DNA from 2 places in the Cellulosimicrobium sp. BMG9.23 genome. Region 1 is predicted to be linked to the other one. Evidence: predicted binding sites of a transcription regulator. Region 1 holds the regulator's gene; the other holds the start of a gene.
The links. The regulator HrcA, encoded in region 1, represses chaperone genes, less so after heat shock. The targets are predictions, from matches to a motif close to TTNGCACTCGNNNNNNNCGAGTGCNAA.
Positions count from the first base shown of each region.

Region 2: groL (chaperonin GroEL) is a predicted target of HrcA. The motif match lies at 2,075-2,101, and genes of this name have one in related genera.

Region 1 is NZ_JBZGBZ010000004.1:199,514-208,512, reverse strand. It holds gene lepA (translation elongation factor 4) at 1-171, shown strand, start outside; gene hemW (radical SAM family heme chaperone HemW) at 179-1,510, shown strand; gene AC4H2G_RS07585 (DUF2189 domain-containing protein) at 1,707-2,702, shown strand; gene AC4H2G_RS07580 (DUF2189 domain-containing protein) at 2,864-3,907, shown strand; gene AC4H2G_RS07575 (DUF3097 domain-containing protein) at 3,984-4,844, opposite strand; gene AC4H2G_RS07570 (MFS transporter) at 4,946-6,391, shown strand; gene hrcA (heat-inducible transcriptional repressor HrcA) at 6,485-7,501, shown strand; gene dnaJ (molecular chaperone DnaJ) at 7,628-8,752, shown strand; gene AC4H2G_RS07555 (16S rRNA (uracil(1498)-N(3))-methyltransferase) at 8,779-8,999, shown strand, end outside.
Region 2 is NZ_JBZGBZ010000011.1:62,189-71,187, reverse strand. It holds gene groL (chaperonin GroEL) at 287-1,912, opposite strand; gene AC4H2G_RS19075 (glycoside hydrolase family 15) at 2,225-3,835, shown strand; gene AC4H2G_RS19070 (phytoene desaturase family protein) at 3,844-5,328, opposite strand; gene AC4H2G_RS19065 (cold-shock protein) at 5,371-5,574, opposite strand; gene AC4H2G_RS19060 (LytR C-terminal domain-containing protein) at 5,677-6,324, opposite strand; gene AC4H2G_RS19055 (DUF3263 domain-containing protein) at 6,397-6,714, opposite strand; gene AC4H2G_RS19050 (uracil-DNA glycosylase) at 6,857-7,558, shown strand; gene AC4H2G_RS19045 (SGNH/GDSL hydrolase family protein) at 7,759-8,616, shown strand; tRNA gene AC4H2G_RS19040 (tRNA-Thr) at 8,774-8,846, opposite strand; gene AC4H2G_RS19035 (DsbA family protein) at 8,909-8,999, opposite strand, start outside.

The DNA of each region.
Region 1 (8,999 bases):
TGCTACGGCGGCGACATCAGCCGCAAGCGCAAGCTGCTCGAGAAGCAGAAGGAGGGCAAGAAGCGGATGAAGAACATCGGGTCCGTCGAGGTCCCGAAGGACGCCTTCATCGCCGCGCTCTCCTCGGACGGCGCGGGCGGCAAGGAGACGAAGGACAAGACGAAGAAGTGACGTCGCGGTGAGCCCGGCCCTCCCGGACGGCGAGCCCGTGCCCGACGACGGTGCCCTCCCCGCGTGGGTCGGTCACCCCGGTCCCGGCGACCCGGCGCACGCCGGCGCGACGGCGCGAGCGTTCGGCGTCTACCTGCACGTCCCGTTCTGCTCGGTGCGCTGCGGATACTGCGACTTCAACACGTACACCGCCTCGGAGCTCGGCGGCGGGGCGAGCCAGGCGTCGTACGCGAGCACGGCGCTGCGCGAGATCGACCTCGCGGCACGCGTGCTGCGTGACGCCCATGTCCCGGAGCGCCAGGTCTCGACGGTGTTCGTGGGCGGCGGGACCCCGACCCTGCTCCCCGCGGGCGACCTGGGGCGCCTCGTCGCGGGCGTCCGCGCGGCGTGGGGACTCGCGCCCGGTGCCGAGATCACGACCGAGGCGAACCCGGACTCGGTCACGCCCGCGTCGCTCGCCGAGCTCGCCGCCGCGGGGTTCACGCGCGTGTCGTTCGGTATGCAGTCCGCCGTCCCGCACGTGCTCGCGACCCTCGAGCGCACGCACGACCCGCGGCGCATCCCCGACGTCGTGCGCTGGGCGACCGAGGCAGGGCTCAAGGTCTCGCTCGACCTCATCTACGGCACGCCGGGGGAGAGCGTCGACGACTGGCGCACGAGCCTCGAGACGGCGCTCGCGACGGGCGTCGACCACGTCTCGGCCTACGCGCTCGTCGTCGAGGCCGGCACGAAGATGGCCGCCCAGGTGCGGCGAGGAGACCTCGCCCTGCCGAGCGAGGACGACCAGGCGACGAAGTACGAGCTCGCCGACGAGCTGCTCACCGCCGCGGGCCTCGGCTGGTACGAGGTGAGCAACTGGGCCCGCACCGACGAGGACCGCTGCCGGCACAACCTCGCCTACTGGCGCGGCGACGACTGGTGGGGGATCGGCCCCGGCGCCCACTCGTACGTCGCGGCCGCGTCGCCCCGTCCGGCGTCGGCACTGCCCGGCACCGGCGGCCCGGGCGCGGTGCCGGAGGACGGCCGGACCGGCGTGCGCTGGTGGAACGTGAAGCACCCGCGTCGGTACGCGGCGCTGCTCGAGGCGGGGTCGAGCCCCGCCGCGGGGCGCGAGCTCCTGACGCGCGGAGAGTCGCACCTCGAACGCGTGATGCTGCAGGTGCGGCTGCGCGAGGGACTGGACCTGTCGGTGCTCTCGACGGCGGGACGTCACGCCGTCGCGGGTCTCGTCGCGAACGGGCTCCTGGACGGCCGGGCCGCGGTCACGGGTCGCGGCGTGCTCACCCTGCGAGGACGGTTGCTGGCCGACACGGTGGTCCGGGCGATCACGGACGAGTGACGTCCCGGGCCGCGACCCGCGACCCCGGCCGGCCCGCAACGCGGTCGAACCGACGACGAACCCGGCGTTTCCTCTAGCGCACCACGCGGATACCCGACAGGGTGTACCCGGCCGCCGGGATGTGCGAATGGCACGAGTCCTCCACACGACGGGCGACGTGCGCACCGGCGGTCGACGCACCGAACGAGGAGACGCGATGAGCGACACGAGCGCCGGCGGCCCGCCGCGCGACGAGAACGACCCGGGCGTGCCGCCGGAGCCGGGGAGCCCCGAACTGCCCGGCCCGGCGCAGCCCGAGGCACCGCAGGACCCGTACGCAGCGGACCGCCCGGCGGCCCCGGCACCGCCCGGCGGGGAGCCCGCAGGCCCACCGTACGGCCAGCCGCCGCCGCCCGGACAGCCGTACGGCCAGCCCGGCTACCCGCCGCCCGGGTCGCCGTACGGCCAGCAGCCGCCGCCTGGACAGCCGTACGGACAGCCCGGCTACCCGCCGCCCGGGTCGCCCTACGGACAGGTCGACCAGCCGGTGCAGATCGGCGAGGCGTTCACGTACGGCTGGAACAAGTTCACGCAGAACGCGGGCGTGATCATCGGCGGCGTGCTCACGTACGTCGCCGCGCTCGCGGTCCTGAGCATCCTGTTCTACGCCCTGCTGATCGGCACGGCCGCGACCAGCATCGACCCCGTGACGAACGAGATCAGCACCACCGGCGGCCTCGCCTTCGGGTTCGGCCTCTTCGTGTTCATCGCCGTCATGGCCGTGCTCGCGCTGCTCGTGCAGGGTGTCGTCGTCAACGTCTCGCTGCTGGTCACGCGCGGCAAGAAGCTCGAGTACGCGGACTTCTTCCGCCTGCCGAACATCGGCAACGTCATCCTCACCGCCCTGCTCATGGGGCTGGCGATCGGCATCCTCAGCATCACTTTCGTCGGGGGGCTCGTCTTCGCGTTCTTCGCCCTCTTCACGATGTTCTACGTCATCGACAAGAACCTCGGGGTGTTCGACGCGTTCAAGGCGAGCTTCACGGTCGTGAGCCGGAACCTGGGGACGGTCGTGCTGCTGTTCCTCGCGGTCTACGCCGCGCAGATCGTCGGGACGCTGCTCTGCTACGTCGGTCTGCTCGTCGCCCTGCCCGTCGCGCAGATCGCCACCGCGTTCGTCTACCGACGGCTCAACCAGGAGCAGCCCGTCTGACGGGTCTTCACGCACGAGGAGGGGAGGTGCCTGCGGACGCCTCACCCTCGTCGTGCGGAGCCGGCTCTCGAGGCCGGCCCGGCGCGCCGTCGAGCGGTGGTCGGCAGGAGCGGTCATCGTAGGACCGAGCACGTCCTCCGAGACGAGAACGAGGTGGACCCATGACGCAGGACCCCGCCGGCACCGGCGACGAGCCACGCCGCGACGGCCCCGAGCGGGCCGACGGCCCCGACGACGCTGCGTCGCCGGAACGGTCGCCGGCCGGGCCCTCGCCCGCAGAGCCCCTCCCGGGCGAACCGTCGCCGGAGGCCGCTCCGCCGGCGTCCCCGTACGGCACCCCGGCGGACACGGGCACCCCCGAGACCACCGGCACCCCGCCTGCCGCGGGCTACCCCCCGCCCGTCGCGGGGGCGCAGGCGGGCTACCCGCCGCCGGGCGCCGGGTACCCGCCTCCGACCTCCGCCCCCGGGGCCGGGTACCCGCCGGGCGCCACGCCGGGGTACCCGCCGCCCGCGAGCCCCGTGGGCGGCGGGTACGCAGGACCCGCCTTCTCCGTCGGCGAGGCGATCTCCTACGGGTGGCGCAAGGTGACGTCGAACCTCCTGCCGTGGATCCTCGTCGCGCTGATCCTCATCGCGGTCACCGTGGCGTGGAACCTCATCACCGGCAGCTTCGACCAGTTCCGGGAGGGGTACGACTTCGACGACACCAGCTTCGCGGCGCTCGGCGGGATCACCGTCACGAGCCTCGTGCTCTCGGTCGTCGGGACGGTCATCAGCTACCTCATCACCGCGTTCCTCACGCGCGGCGCGCTCGACGAGTCGGCCGGCCGGCGACCGGACGTCGCGGCCTTCTTCCGGATCGGGAACCTCGTCAACGTCCTGCTCGCCGCGCTGATCGTGGGGCTGCTCACCGGGATCGGCCTTGTCCTGTGCATCCTCCCGGGCATCGCCGTGGCGATCTTCTCGGCGTTCGTGTACTACTTCGCGCTCGACCAGGGGCAGGACGCCATCTCCGCGATCCGGTCGAGCTGGTCGGTCGTCGCGAAGAACTTCGGGTCGGTCTTCCTCCTCCTGCTCGCACTGCTCGGCATCAACATCCTCGGCGCGATCCCGTGCGGGCTCGGTCTGTTCGTGACGATCCCGCTGAGCTACGTCGCCGTCGCGTTCGCCTACCGCCGCCTCGTCGGCCAGGTGCCCGCCTGACCGACGTCGTCCACCGACCCGGCCGGACACCCCCCGGGGTCCCGGCCGGTCCCGTGCCGCGACCGTCACCGACAGGTCAGGGCGCCGTCACGAAGTCGATGAGCTCCTCGACCCGGCCGAGCAGCGATGGCTCGAGGTCCGCGTAGCTCCGGACCGTGCCGAGGATGCGTTGCCACGCGCGCGCGACGTCGGCCTGGGACGACGCCGGCCAGCCGAGCTCGCGCAGGATGCCGCGCTTCCACTCCGTGCCGCGCTCGATGACGGGCCACCGCTCGAGCCCCACCCGTCCGGGCTTCACCGCCTGCCAGACGTCGACGTACGGGTGACCCAGGACGAGCACGGTCCCCGACGGCACCGTGCGCAGCGCCGCGTCGGCGATCCGCTGCTCCTTGCTGCCCGGCACGAGGTGGTCGACGAGGACGCCCACCCGCTGCTGCGGCGTCGGGCCGAAGTCCGCGAGCGCGTCGGCGAGGTTGTCGACGCCGTCGAGCAGCTCGACGACGACGCCCTCGACGCGCAGGTCGTCGCCCCACACCTTCTCGACGAGCTCGGCGTCGTGCTTCCCCTCGACCCAGATGCGGCTCCCGCGCGCCACGCGGGCCCGCTGACCAACGACCGCTCGCGATCCCGACGCGGTCCGCGCGGGTGCGGCGGGCGCCCGGGACGTCACGGGCGCGGTCAGCTCGACGGGCTCGCCGTCGACCCAGAACCCCGGGCCGAGCGGGAACGTCCGCGTGCGGCCGGACCGGTCCTCGAGGACGACGACGTGCATCCCGCCGGACTTCTCGACGCGCACGACGGCCCCGACCCAGCCCGTCTGCACCTCCTCGACGACGAGGCCGCGCTCGGCAGCCTGGGGGCGCGAGACGCGCCGCGCGCGGTGGTGGGGCGTCGCGGGGCCCCCGAGGACGTCGGATCCGTAGCGGTCTGCAGGCACGACGACCACCCTAGGTTCGCCCGGAGCGCCACCCTGCGCTGCGACACGCGCCGTATGGTCCAGGACGCGCGGACCGGCGTGCCGGGTGGTACGACGGACCGATGACCGCGACCTCGGAGCCCGATCGGCAGCGCTGGCGCGTCCTGGCCGTGTGCCTCTCCGTGGGGTTCGTCACGACGCTCGACGTGTCCATCGTCAACGTGGCCCTGCCCTCGATCGAGGAGTCGCTCGACGCCGGGCCGAGCCAGCTGCAGCTCATCGTCGCCGGGTACACGCTCGCGTTCGGTCTGGCGCTCGTCCCGGCGGGCCGGCTCGGGGACGCGGGCGGGCGCCGTCGGCTCTTCATCGCCGGTCTGGTCGGGTTCGCGGTGTTCAGCCTCGCGTCGGGGCTCGCGCCCACCGACGATCTTCTCGGCGTCGCGCGCCTGCTCCAGGGCGTGAGCGCCGGGCTGCTGAACCCGCAGGTCGTGGGCCTGATCCAGCAGCTCTTCGCCGGTGCGGAGCGCGGCCGGGCGTTCGGGATGTTCGGGGCGACCGTCGGCGTCTCGACGGCGATCGGCCCGCTGCTCGGCGGTCTCATCCTCGCGATCGCCGGCTCCGCCGACGGCTGGCGCTGGATCTTTCTCGTCAACATCCCGGTGATCGCCGTGCTGCTGCCGTTCGCGTGGCGTCTCGTCCCGACGCCCGTGCGACAGCGCGGCCCGCGGCGACTCGACCCGGTCGGGCTCTCCCTGCTCGCGGTGATGACGGTCGCGGTCATGCTGCCGTTCGTCACGACGACGGGCCGAGGCGACGACCCCTCACGGTGGTGGTGGCTCGTCCTGGGCGCGGCCGCCGGGGTCGTGGCGGTGGTGTGGGAGCGGGGCTACCAGCGGCGGACCGGGGCCGCCGTGCTCGACCCGCAGGTGCTCGGGCTCTCGTCCTTCCGCAACGGCGCGCTGCTCGGCATGGCGTACTTCGCCGGCTTCACCGGGATCTTCCTCGTCGTCACGCTCTACCTGCAGGACGAGGTCGGGTACACGCCGCTCCAGGCAGGGCTCGTCGGGATGCCGTTCGCGGCGGCGTCCGGCGTCTCGGCCTGGCTGGCCGGTCGCGCGGTCGCGCGCCTCGGACGCCGGCTGGTCGTGCTCGGCCTGGTGCTCGTCCTGACCGGCATGGTCGCCGCGGACACCCTGGTCCGGACGCTCGGCGACGAGCCCTCGGTCATCGGGTGGGCGCTCGCCGCGGCGCTGCTCGTCGCCGGGACGGGCAGCGGCATGGTCATCGCGCCCAACCAGACGCTCGCGCTCGCCGAGGTCCCCGTCGCGAGCGGAGGCGTCGCCGGCAGCATGATCCAGGTGGGGCAGCGCATCGGGTCCGCCGTCGGCATCTCGGTGATCCTCTCGGTGTACTACGGCGGCCTGGCCGCGGGGACCGACGCCGCCCGGGCGACGGGGAGCGCGATGCTCGTGACCATCGGACTCGTGGGCGTCGCGCTGGTCGTCGGTCTGGTCGACCTGCGTTCGCGCGGAGCGGAGGCCGCCTCGACCCGGGCACCGGCCGCGTAGGATTAGCACTCGACGGGCGAGAGTGCCGACGTCCCGGGTGCAGCCCGGTGGCGTCGCGCGATCCGCAGGTACGTGGGTGCGCAGGAGGTGGACGTGAGCGAGGAACGCCGGCTGGAGGTCCTGCGGGCGATCGTCGAGGACTACGTCCTGACGCGCGAGCCCGTGGGATCGCGCGTCCTCACGGAGCGCCACGGGCTTGGCGTCTCCCCGGCCACGATCCGCAACGACATGGCTGCGCTCGAGGACGCCGGGTACATCGCGCAGCCGCACACGTCGGCGGGCCGCATCCCGACGGACAAGGGCTACCGGCTCTTCGTCGACCGGCTCTCGGGCGTCAAGCCGCTCTCGGCCCCGGAGAAGCGCGCGATCGAGACGTTCCTGTCCGAGGGCGTCGACCTCGACGACGTCATCGCCCGCGCCGGGCGGCTGCTCGCGCAGATCACGGGCCAGGTCGCCGTCGTGCAGTACCCGTCGTTGCGCCGCTCGGGACTGCGCCACCTGGAGCTGGTCCCCGTCGGGCAGGACCGTCTGCTCGTCGTCATCATCACCGACACGGGTCGCGTCGAGCAGCGCACGCTCGAGGTGGGCAGCGTCCCGGACGAGGGCACGCTCGCCGAGGCCCGCGCCCGGCTCAACGCGGCCGCCGCGGGCAAGCGGCTCGCCGACCTCATCCCGGGTCTCGCGGAGATCGCCGAGACGTTCCACCCCGACGACGCCCCGCTCGTGCGGGCGGTCGGCGAGCTCGTCGCGCAGACGCTCGCGGAGGAGAGCGAGGAACGGCTCGTCCTCGCCGGGACCGCGAACCTCGCGCGTGCAGGCATGCGCTTCGAGCACGCGCTGCGCCCCGTGCTCGAGGCCCTCGAGGAGCAGGTCGTGCTCCTGGGCCTCCTCACGGAGATGGCCGCCGAGTCCGGCGTCAACATCCGCATCGGTCACGAGAACCGGCTCGAAGGGCTCGTGGAGACGTCCGTCGTGACGACGGGCTACGGTAACGACGGGGACACGGTCGCCCTGGTCGGCTCCATCGGTCCCACGCGCATGGACTATCCCGGGACGATCGCGGCAGTCCGCGCGGTCGCCCGGTACCTGTCGCGGGCGCTCGGCACGTGACCGGCACCTGACCGGCGCCTGACCGGCGCCTGACCGGCACCGCACCGACGACCACAGACGACCGACCGACGACCACCGAACCCGCCGGGCCCGACTCCGGCGCCCGGCACCAGCAGAGAGTGACGTGTGAGCGACTACTACGAGATCCTCGGCGTGGCCCGCGACGCCAGCCCGGAGCAGATCAAGAAGGCCTACCGCAAGCTCGCCCGCGAGCTGCACCCCGACGTCGCGGGGGAGGAGTCGGGCGACCGGTTCAAGGACGTCGCGCGCGCCTACGAGGTGCTGTCCAACCCGGAGAAGCGTCAGCAGTACGACCTCGGCGTGGACCCGACCGCCCCCGGCGGCGGGGCCGGTGGCCCGATGGGCGGCGGCTTCGGCTTCCAGGACATCTTCGAGACCTTCTTCGGCGGCGGCCAGGCGCAGCAGGGCCCGATCCCGCGCGCGCGCCGCGGCCAGGACGCTCTCGTCCGCCTCGACATCGACCTCGCGGAGGCCACGTTCGGCGCCAAGCGCGAGCTCCAGGTCGACACCGCGGTCGTGTGCGGCACGTGCGGCGGCTCGTGCTGCCGCCCCGGCACCTCGCCGCGCACGTGCGAGGTGTGCCACGGTCGCGGCACGGTCCAGCGCGTCGCGCGCTCGTTCCTCGGCCAGGTCATGACGAGCGCCCCGTGCGCCGCGTGCCAGGGCTTCGGCACCGTCATCCCGGAGCCGTGCGCGGAGTGCTCGGGCGAGGGCCGTGTCCGCAGCCGCCGCACGATCAGCATCAACGTGCCCGCGGGCGTCGACACCGGGACCCGCATCAAGCTCACGTCGCAGGGCGAGGTCGGCCCGGCCGGCGGTCCTGCCGGCGACCTGTACGTCGAGATCCGCGAGCGCAACCACGACACGTTCGTGCGCCGCGGCGACGACCTGCACTGCACGCTCCAGGTCCCCATGACGGCGGCCGCGCTCGGCACCGTCCTGGAGCTCGAGACCCTCGACGGCGCGCAGGAGATCGACCTGCGCCCCGGCACGCAGCCGGGGCAGATCGTCACCCTGAAGAGCCTGGGCGTCGGGCACCTCCACGGCACGGGTCGCGGCGACCTCAACGTGCACATCGAGGTCCAGGTCCCCACGGCGCTCGACGAGGAGCAGGAGCAGCTCCTGCGCTCGCTCGCGTCGCTGCGGGGCGAGGAACGCCCCGACCCGCGTCTGTCCGCCGCGCACCCGGGCGTGTTCTCGCGCCTGCGCGACAAGCTCTCCGGACGCTGAGGGCCGCTCGTGAGCGAGTCGTGCCGATGAGCGCCCCCGTCTTCCTCGCCGAGACCGGCATCGACCGCGTCGCCCCCGGCGACCGGTACGTCCTCGACGGCGCCGAGGGGCGCCACGCGGGGGTCGTGCAGCGCAAGGCGCGCGGCGAGCGGATCGACGTCGTGGACGGCGACGGCGTGCGCCTGCGCTGTGTCGTCGAGGACTCCGACGCGGGCACGGTGACGTTGCTCGTCCAGGAGGTGGACCG
Region 2 (8,999 bases), on a different contig from region 1:
CACCGCGTTATACGCGTGTGTACCGCGCTGTCGGCGGCGCTGTCCACGTGCCGGGATCGAGCCTCCGCGGCCACGCAGGCCATCCCGCTCCCGTGGGGAGCCCGCCGAACTCCGGGTTGTGCGCATCCAGAGGCCTTGATCGGCACACAACCCGGGGTTCGGCGCCGACGGCCGGGCACGACGACGGCCGGGCACGACGAAGGCCGCCGACCGGGCGAACCCGGCCGACGGCCCTCGATGTCCTGCGGTGCTCCCGGACGGAACCGGGAGGCGGGTCAGGCGTGGATCAGAAGTCCATGCCGCCCATGCCGCCGTCGCCACCCGGCGCCGGCGCGTTCTTCTCCGGCTTGTCCGCCACGACGGCCTCCGTCGTGAGGAAGAGCGCCGCGATGGAGGCGGCGTTCTGCAGCGCGGAGCGCGTGACCTTGACCGGGTCGTTCACGCCGGCGGCGAGGAGGTCCTCGTAGACGCCGGTCGCGGCGTTGAGGCCGTGGCCGGACGGGAGGTTGCGCACCTTCTCCGCCACGACGCCGCCCTCGAGGCCCGCGTTGATCGCAATCTGCTTGAGCGGGGCGTCGATCGCGGCGCGCACGATCGCGGCACCGGTCGCCTCGTCACCCTCGAGCTCGAGCTTCTCGAACGCGACGGCACCGGCCTGGATGAGCGCGACGCCACCACCGGCGACGATGCCCTCCTCGACGGCCGCCTTCGCGTTGCGCACGGCGTCCTCGATGCGGTGCTTGCGCTCCTTGAGCTCGACCTCGGTCGCCGCGCCGGCCTTGATGACCGCCACGCCGCCCGCGAGCTTCGCGAGGCGCTCCTGGAGCTTCTCGCGGTCGTAGTCCGAGTCGGACTTCTCGATCTCGCTGCGGATCTGGTTCACGCGACCCGCGATGAGGTCGGCGTCGCCCGCACCCTCGACGATCGTGGTCTCGTCCTTGGTGACGACGACCTTGCGCGCCTGGCCGAGCAGGTCCAGCGTCGCGCTCTCGAGCTTGAGGCCCACCGTCTCGGTGATGACCTGGCCGCCGGTGAGGATCGCGATGTCCTGGAGCATGGCCTTGCGGCGGTCGCCGAAGCCCGGGGCCTTGACGGCGACGGACTTGAACGTGCCACGGATCTTGTTGAGCACCAGCGTCGCGAGCGCCTCGCCCTCGACGTCCTCGGCGATGATGAGGAGCGAGCGCCCCTGCTTCATGACCTGGTCGAGGACGGGGAGAAGGTCCTTCACGTTCGAGATCTTGGACTCGACGATGAGGACGTACGGGTCCTCGAGCACGGCCTCCTGGCGCTCGGGGTCCGTCTCGAAGTAGCGCGCGAGGAAGCCCTTGTCGAAGCGCATGCCCTCGGTGAGCTCGAGCTCGAGGCCGAACGTGTTCGACTCCTCGACCGTGATGACGCCCTCCTTGCCCACCTTGTCGAGGGCCTCGGCGATGAGCTCGCCGATCGCGGGGTCGCCGGCAGAGATGGCGGCCGTGGCGGCGATCTCCTCCTTGGTCTCGATGTCCTTGGCGGCGATGAGCAGCTGCTCCGTCACCGCGTCGACGGCCTTCTCGATGCCTCGCTTGAGCGCGATCGGGTTCGAGCCGGCGGCGACGTTGCGCAGGCCCTCGCGCACGAGCGCCTGGGCGAGCACGGTCGCGGTGGTGGTGCCGTCACCCGCGACGTCGTCCGTCTTCTTGGCGACCTCCTTGACGAGCTCGGCGCCGATCTTCTCGTACGGGTCCTCGAGCTCGATCTCCTTGGCGATGGAGACGCCGTCGTTCGTGATCGTCGGCGCGCCCCACTTCTTGTCGAGCACGACGTTGCGGCCCTTGGGGCCGAGGGTGACCTTCACGGTGTCGGCGAGGACGTTGAGCCCGCGCTCCATCCCGCGACGGGCCTCCTCGTTGAAGGCGATGATCTTTGCCATGGGGAATGATCCTCCGCTGGTGGCTTTCGGCGGTCGGCGGGCGCCCGCGACGGACGGCCCGCGTCGGGCGGCGTTCATGTCACGCCGCCGGGGCGGGCCTCACCTGTCGACCTGGTGTTGTTGCGCGGCACCCGCCTGAGCGGCTGCCTGCGCTGGTCACTTCTGTCACTCTCACGGGGAGAGTGCTAACGCCATTATTGGCACTCGCACCCTGCGAGTGCAAGGCAGCGAAGGGCTCTTCTCCCCCGTATCGCCCGAGGCGGAACTCGGCGCCGGTCCACGTCGTGGCCACGCTCCCCTAGGATGCGCGGTGTGATCCGCGCAACAGCGACGTGGCGCCTCGGTGCGGTGGCCTGCTTCGTGCTGGTCCCGAGCCTGGGGCTCAGCGCGGCGACCGCCTCCGCCGAACCGGTCGGTGAGCACATCGACCTCTACCAGGACGGGGTCGCCGTCACCTCCGGCGCGCTGCTGCGCCTGCCGTCCGGCACCGCCGCGACCTATCTCGAGGGCAGCCGCGTCCTCGACCCGGCGAGCCTCGACGCCGCCGTGCTCATCGCGGGCGTCGACCCCGCCGACGGCGAGGCGAACCGCCTCGCCCAGGTTGCGGGCGCACCGCTCGACGCCGCAGCGCTCCTCGACGCGTCCGCAGCAGCCGACGCCGCCGCCTCCTCGCGCGCCTGGCTCGCCGCGGGCACCGTCCCGGGCGCCGGCGGGCCGTACGCGAACCTGGGCGAGGACGCGCTGCTCGACCTACGTGCCCTCGTGCTCGACAACGGAGCGTCGCTGGCCGCCCCCTCACCCAGGTGGCGCTACGTCTGGCCGCGCGACGCGTCGTTCACCGCGGCGGCGCTCGCCCGCACGGGTCACGTCGACGACGCCCTCGACGTGCTCGGGTTCCTGGCCCAGGTGCAGGAGGAAGACGGGTCGTTCCACGCGCGGTACCTGCCGGACGGCTCCGGCGTCCCCGACGACCGCGGGCTCCAGTCCGACGGCACCGGCTGGGCGCTGTGGGCGGCGGCCGTCGTGGTCGCCGAGGCCCCCGAGGCGGACAGGGCCGACGTCGTCGCCCGCCTGCGTCCCCTCGTCGACGCGTCGACCGCGCACGCGCTGTCGCTCGTCGCCGGGGCCGACGCGCTGCCACCGGCGTCGAGCGACTACTGGGAGGTCGAGCCGACGTCGCTCACGCTCGGCACCGCCGGTCCCCTCCTCGCGGGGCTCGAGGCGGCGTCCGACTTCTACCGGGCCGCGGCCACGACCGAACGGCCGCGCCACGCGACGGTGTACGGCGCAGGGCTCGGCAGGGTTCCGCAGACAGGAGGCGCGGCGGGCGCACCGGGCGCACCCCGTGGGGCCGGCGCGACGGGCGCGCCGGGTGCGGCCGGTGCGGCCGGTGCGGCCGGCGAGGTCGCGTCCGACGTCGGGGCCACGGCCGGGACGTGGACGCGCGTCGTGCAGACGTCCGGGGCCGCAGAACGCCTGCGCGCCGCCGTCGAGGACGCGTTCGGCAGCCAGGGGTACCCGCGGCACGTGACCGGCGGCCTGCGGGACGCCTCGACGGCGTTCGTCCTCCCGCCCTTCCAGCCGGAGCCGCTCGACGGCGCGCACGATGCCTGGCAGGCGTCCGTCACGGAGATGCTGCGACCGGCCGGGGGTCTCGCCCCCGGAGCGGGGTGGCGTGAGGACGGCATCTCCTGGACGCCGCAGACGACGCTCTACGCCCTCACCGCCGCGTCGTCGTCCGACGCCGACGACCGTGCCGACGCGCGCGAGTGGCTGCGCTGGGTCGACGAGCACCGCACGGCGTCCGGCGCGATCCCGGAGAAGGTGCTGGCCGACGGGTCGCCCGCGGCCGTCGCACCGTTGTCGTGGAGCTCCGCGCTCGTCGTCCTCGCGCTCGTCGAGCTGGACGCCGCCGAGCGGTAGGACGGCTCCTACCGCGGCCCGAGGTCGGGGGCGTCGCGGACGTCGAACTCGCGCCGCAGCACGCGGCGCGCGGCGTACCAGCCGCCGAGGCCGTGCACGCCCGGGCCCGGCGGCGTCGACGCGGAGCACAGGTACACACCCTCCAGCCCGACCGCGTACGGGTCGAGCCGGAGGCTGGGGCGCGCCACCATCTGCCACATGGTCACCGCGCCGCCGGCGATGTCGCCGTCGACGTAGCTCTCGTCGTGCCGGCTCATCTCCGCGGCCGGCACGCAGCGCGACGCCACGACGACGTCGCGAAAGCCCGGCGCGAAGCGTTCGATCTGGGCCACGACGTCCTCCGTGACGTCACGCGTCGACCCGGCCGGCACGTGCGCGTAGGTCCACAGCGGCCGCAGCCCGCCGGCGCCGCGCCCGGGGTCGACGACGGTCGGGTCGCTGACGAGGAGCATCGGCCGTTGCGCGTGGCGCCCGGCCGCGACCTCCGACTCGGCGAACGCCATCTCCGCGCGCGTCCCGCCGACGTGCACCGTGCCCGCCCGGCCCACCTCGGGGTCCGCCCACGGGACCGGTCCCGAGAGCACGAGGTCGACCTTCGCCGCGGCGTCGCCGTGCCGGAACCGACGCAGCGCAGCGGCCGCCTGCGGCGCGAGACCGTCGGCGAAGACGTCGGCGACGACGCGTGGCGCGGTGTCGAACACGTAGGCCCGGGCCCGGGGCAGGTCGGCGCGGGACGTCACGCGGTGCCCGGTCACGACCTCACCTCCGTGCGCGCGCAGGTCCTCGACGAGCGCCGCGACGATCACGCCGGATCCGCCGCGCGGGAGCGGCCAGCCGCCCGGGGCGTGGCCCAGCGCCGCGAGGAGCAGCGCGGTCCCCGCACCTGCGAGCGACGGCAACGGGGTGATCGCGTGCGCGGCGACGCCGGTGAGCAGCGCCGCGGCCTCCTCGGTCGCGAAGCGACGGCCCCACGCACGGCTGCCCTGCTCGAGCACCGCCGCGCCGAACCGGGCCGCGACGGCGGCGCCCTCCGGCCGCAGCACGCGGCCCGGCACCGAGCGCTTGTCGCCCAGCGCGACGGCGGCGACGTCGCGCCACCCCTCCGCGAGGGGACCGAGCAGCGCCCGCCAGGCTGCGCCGTCGGGCCCGCCGAGCCGCTCGGCCGTGCGGTCGAGGTCGTGGTAGGCGATGCCGGCCCGGCCGCCGTCGAGCGGCTGGGCGTACGACACCTCCGGGACGGCGAGGTCGACCCCGCGCGCCCCGAGGTCGAACGCCTCGAAGAACGGCGACGCCCAGGCCATCGGGTGGACGGCCGAGCACACGTCGTGCACGAGCCCGTCCGCCAGTCCCAGGTCGAGCGTCCGCGCGCCGCCGCCGATCGTCGGCTGCGCCTCCAGCACACGGACCGACAACCCCGCACGGGCGAGCGTCACCGCTGCCGCGAGACCGTTCGGACCCGAGCCCACGACGACCGCATCGAGGTTCTCCACCACGCGCGCCCGGTCAGACCCTCGGCAGCACGGTCGTCTGCACGATCAGAGCGGCCGCACCTGCTCGGCCTGCGGTCCCTTCGTGCCCTGGCCGAGCTCGAACTCGACCTCCTGCCCCTCCTCGAGGGACCGGTAGCCGTCGGACTGGATGGCGCTGAAGTGGACGAACAGGTCCTGACCGCCGCTGGCCGGGGTGATGAACCCATAGCCCTTCTCGGCGTTGAACCACTTCACGGTGCCCTGAGCCATCGAGATCTCCTCGTGCGTCGTCACCCACGGGACGACCGCCGCCTCGTGGTACGGCGAGCCTAGCGGCGACGGCTGGTCGACGGAAGGAGAACGCGGGCCAGGTCAGGGCGCGGGCGTGAGCTCGGTCGTGATGACGACCATGACGTCGCCCGACCGCAGCGTCTCCTGGGTCACCTGCTCCGCGGGGATGCCGAGGACGGCCGCCACGGCGGCCGCCGTGTCACCGCGGTTCTCGGTGTACCAGACCACGTTGCCCGTCTGGCCGGACTCGCCGGGGAAGTCCTCCGCGGTGGTGTTCGTGAAGCCCCGTGCGTCGAGCGCGCCCTTGCCGATGCCCGCGGCACCGTCGCCCCCTCCGTCGTTCATCACGCGGACGAGCGCGCTCGGGTCCGCCACTGCCATGAGCGCGTCGATGTCCGGGGCGGCCGGGGTCTCCTCGACCGGCGGCTCCGCGGTCTCGGCCGGCGTCTCCTCCGTCTCGGCGGGGGTCTCGGTCGCGGCGTCGGTCGGCGTCTCGGTCGAGCCCGCAGCCGGATCGGTGGACTCGGCCTGGGGCGGCGCCTCGCCGCTCCCGTCCGACAGCAGCGTGAAGCCGCCGTACGCGAGCCCGGCGAACACCACGGCCACGAGGAGGAACGGCCAGGTCTTGCTCCACCGGGTGCGGGGCGAACGGTGCACGCCGACGGGCGCACCCTGCGGCGCGGGAGCGTCGAACTCGTCGGGCGCGTAGGGGTAGCGGCTCTTCGTCACGGCGACAGGGTAGCCCGGTCGGGGCGGATGGCTAAACGTCCGGTTCGCCGGTTCTTCACGGCTCGCCCCGCCTCAGAGGCCTTCGAGACGGCGCGCGGTCCGGGCGCGCTGGCGCGTGGAACGCATGCGTCGCAGCCGCTTGACCAGCATCGGGTCGTGCGCGAGCGCGGCCGGCGAGTCGATGAGCGCGTTGAGCACCTGGTAGTACCGGGTGGCCGACAGGTCGAACAGCTCGCGCACCGCCTGCTCCTTGGCGCCCGCGTACTTCCACCACTGCCGCTCGAAGTCGAGGATCTCCCGGTCGCGTGCGCTCAGTCCCGACGCCGCGTCGTCGCTCCCGTCGGGCGCGGTCGCGTCGGGTCCCTCGAGGACGTGTGCCGCCTCGCTCATGGTTCCCTCCCGTCGTGCACGTTTCTCGTCACCGAAACAGGCCGCCCTCGTCGTGGCGCGAGGGCCGGACCGTCCCCAGGGTACGCAGCGAACCACACCGGTGTCATTCGTCCCCGCCGGGCGCGGGCTACGCTCGGTGCTCGTGGAGAGCGCACCCGGAACGACCCGTCCCCCGCTCGCGAGCGTCATGGCGCCCGACTGGGCCGAGGCCCTGGCGCCCGTGGAGCCCCAGCTCCACGCGACGGGCGACTTCCTCCGCGCGGAGGTCGCCGCGGGCCGCGAGTACCTGCCCGCGCCGTCGGCCATCCTCAACGCGTTCTCGCGCCCGCTCGCCGAGGTGCGCGTGCTCGTCGTCGGGCAGGACCCGTACCCCACCCCGGGCCACCCGATGGGCCTGTCCTTCTCCGTGCAGCCCCACGTGCGCCCCGTGCCGCGGTCCCTGCAGAACATCTTCGCCGAGCTCGCCGAGGACGTCGGCGCCCCGCTCCCCGCGACCGGCGACCTGTCCGCGTGGAGCGACCAGGGCGTCATGCTCCTCAACCGGGTCCTCACCGTGCGACCCGGTGAGCCAGGCTCGCACCGCGGCCAGGGCTGGGAGACCTTCACGGAGGCGGCGATCCGAGCCCTCGTCGCGCGCGACGCCCCGCTCGTCGCCATCCTGTGGGGCCGCGACGCCGCGACGCTGCGCCCGATGCTCGGCGACACCCCCGTCGTCGCGAGCGCGCACCCGAGCCCGCTCTCCGCCCGGCGAGGCTTCTTCGGCTCCCGCCCGTTCTCGCGCGTCAACGAGCTCCTCGTCGCCCAGGGCGCCGCCCCCGTCGACTGGCACCTGCCCACCGCCTGAGGCGGTCGCCGGCGGAGCACCGGCCGGGTCTGTGCCACGTGGTGGCGAGACGACCGAGCGGCGGACGTGACGGCGGAACCCCGTCGGGGGCGTGGGCGAGGCGACGGACGAGCGGTGGTGGACGGGACGCGCGCGCGTCCGGGGAACCACCGCGGCCTGGCGACCAACGATCACCCGAACCACAGGAGCAGAATGGTCGGGTGACGACGCCGAACCCGACGACCTCCCCGTCCTCCGGAACGCCCGCCCCCGAGACCTCCCCGCCGCGCTGGAGCAGCTACGTCGCGGTGGGTGACTCGTTCACCGAGGGCCTGTGGGACCCGTACCCCGGCCAGGACGACCACCAGCGCGGCTGGGCGGACCTCCTCGCGCAGCATCTCGCCGTGCGCCGTGTCGCCGCGGGCGACGAGCCGTTGCGGTACGCGAACCTCGCGATCCGGGGACGCAAGCTCCGGTCGATCCTCACGGAGCAGGTGCCCGCGGCCCTCGCGCTGCAGCCGGACCTCGTGAGCGTCATCGGCGGCGGGAACGACATCCTGCGCCCGAACGCCGACGTCGACCGCCTCGCGCGGAACCTCGAGCACGCGGTCGCCCGTCTGCGCGCCGCGGGGAGCGACGTGCTGATGGGCACGGGCTTCGACGCGTCGCACTCCCCGCTCGTCGGTCTGACGCGTTCGCGCGTCGGGGTGTACAACGCGCACATCTGGGCGATCGCGCGGCGACAGGGCGCGTACGTCGTCGACCTGTGGGGGCTGCGCGCGCTGCAGGACTGGCGCATGTGGTCCGACGACCGCATCCACCTCACGCCCGAGGGGCACCGGCGCGTGGCGCAGGCGGCGCTCGTCGGGCTGGGCCAGGCGCCCGACGACGCGGCGTGGGACGACCCGCTGACTCCCCTGCCGCCGTCGCCCGCTCTCGACCGCGCCCGGCAGCACGGGCAGTGGGTGCGCGCGCACGTCGGGCCGTGGGTGCAGCGCCGGCTCACCGGGACGTCGTCGGGCGACGGGCGGTTGCCGAAGGCGCCCGAGCTCGAGCCGGTCCCGCTCGCGAAGGACTGATCCTCAGATCGGCAGCTCGACGCCAGATCGGCACCCGCACGCGAGATCGGTCCTCTGAAGAGCCGATCTCACGCCGACCTGCCGATCTCACGCGACCGTGCGGCTCCGCCGCGCACGACGAAGCCCCCGACCTCGTGGAGATCGGGGGCTCGTGCGGAGCCGCCTGTCGGGTTCGAACCGACGACCTTTCGCTTACAAGGCGAGTGCTCTACCAGCTGAGCTAAGGCGGCGCACCGGCTCGCGCCGGACGAGAGAGCAGGATACCCGCTCGTCCGGCCCGACCCGGTCGGCGTCAGCCCTGCTGCGCGGCCTCGACCGCGGCGGGCAGCGCGCTCGGGTCGGACCAGTTGCCGTCCCAGCGCTCGCCGTCGATCGCGATCGTC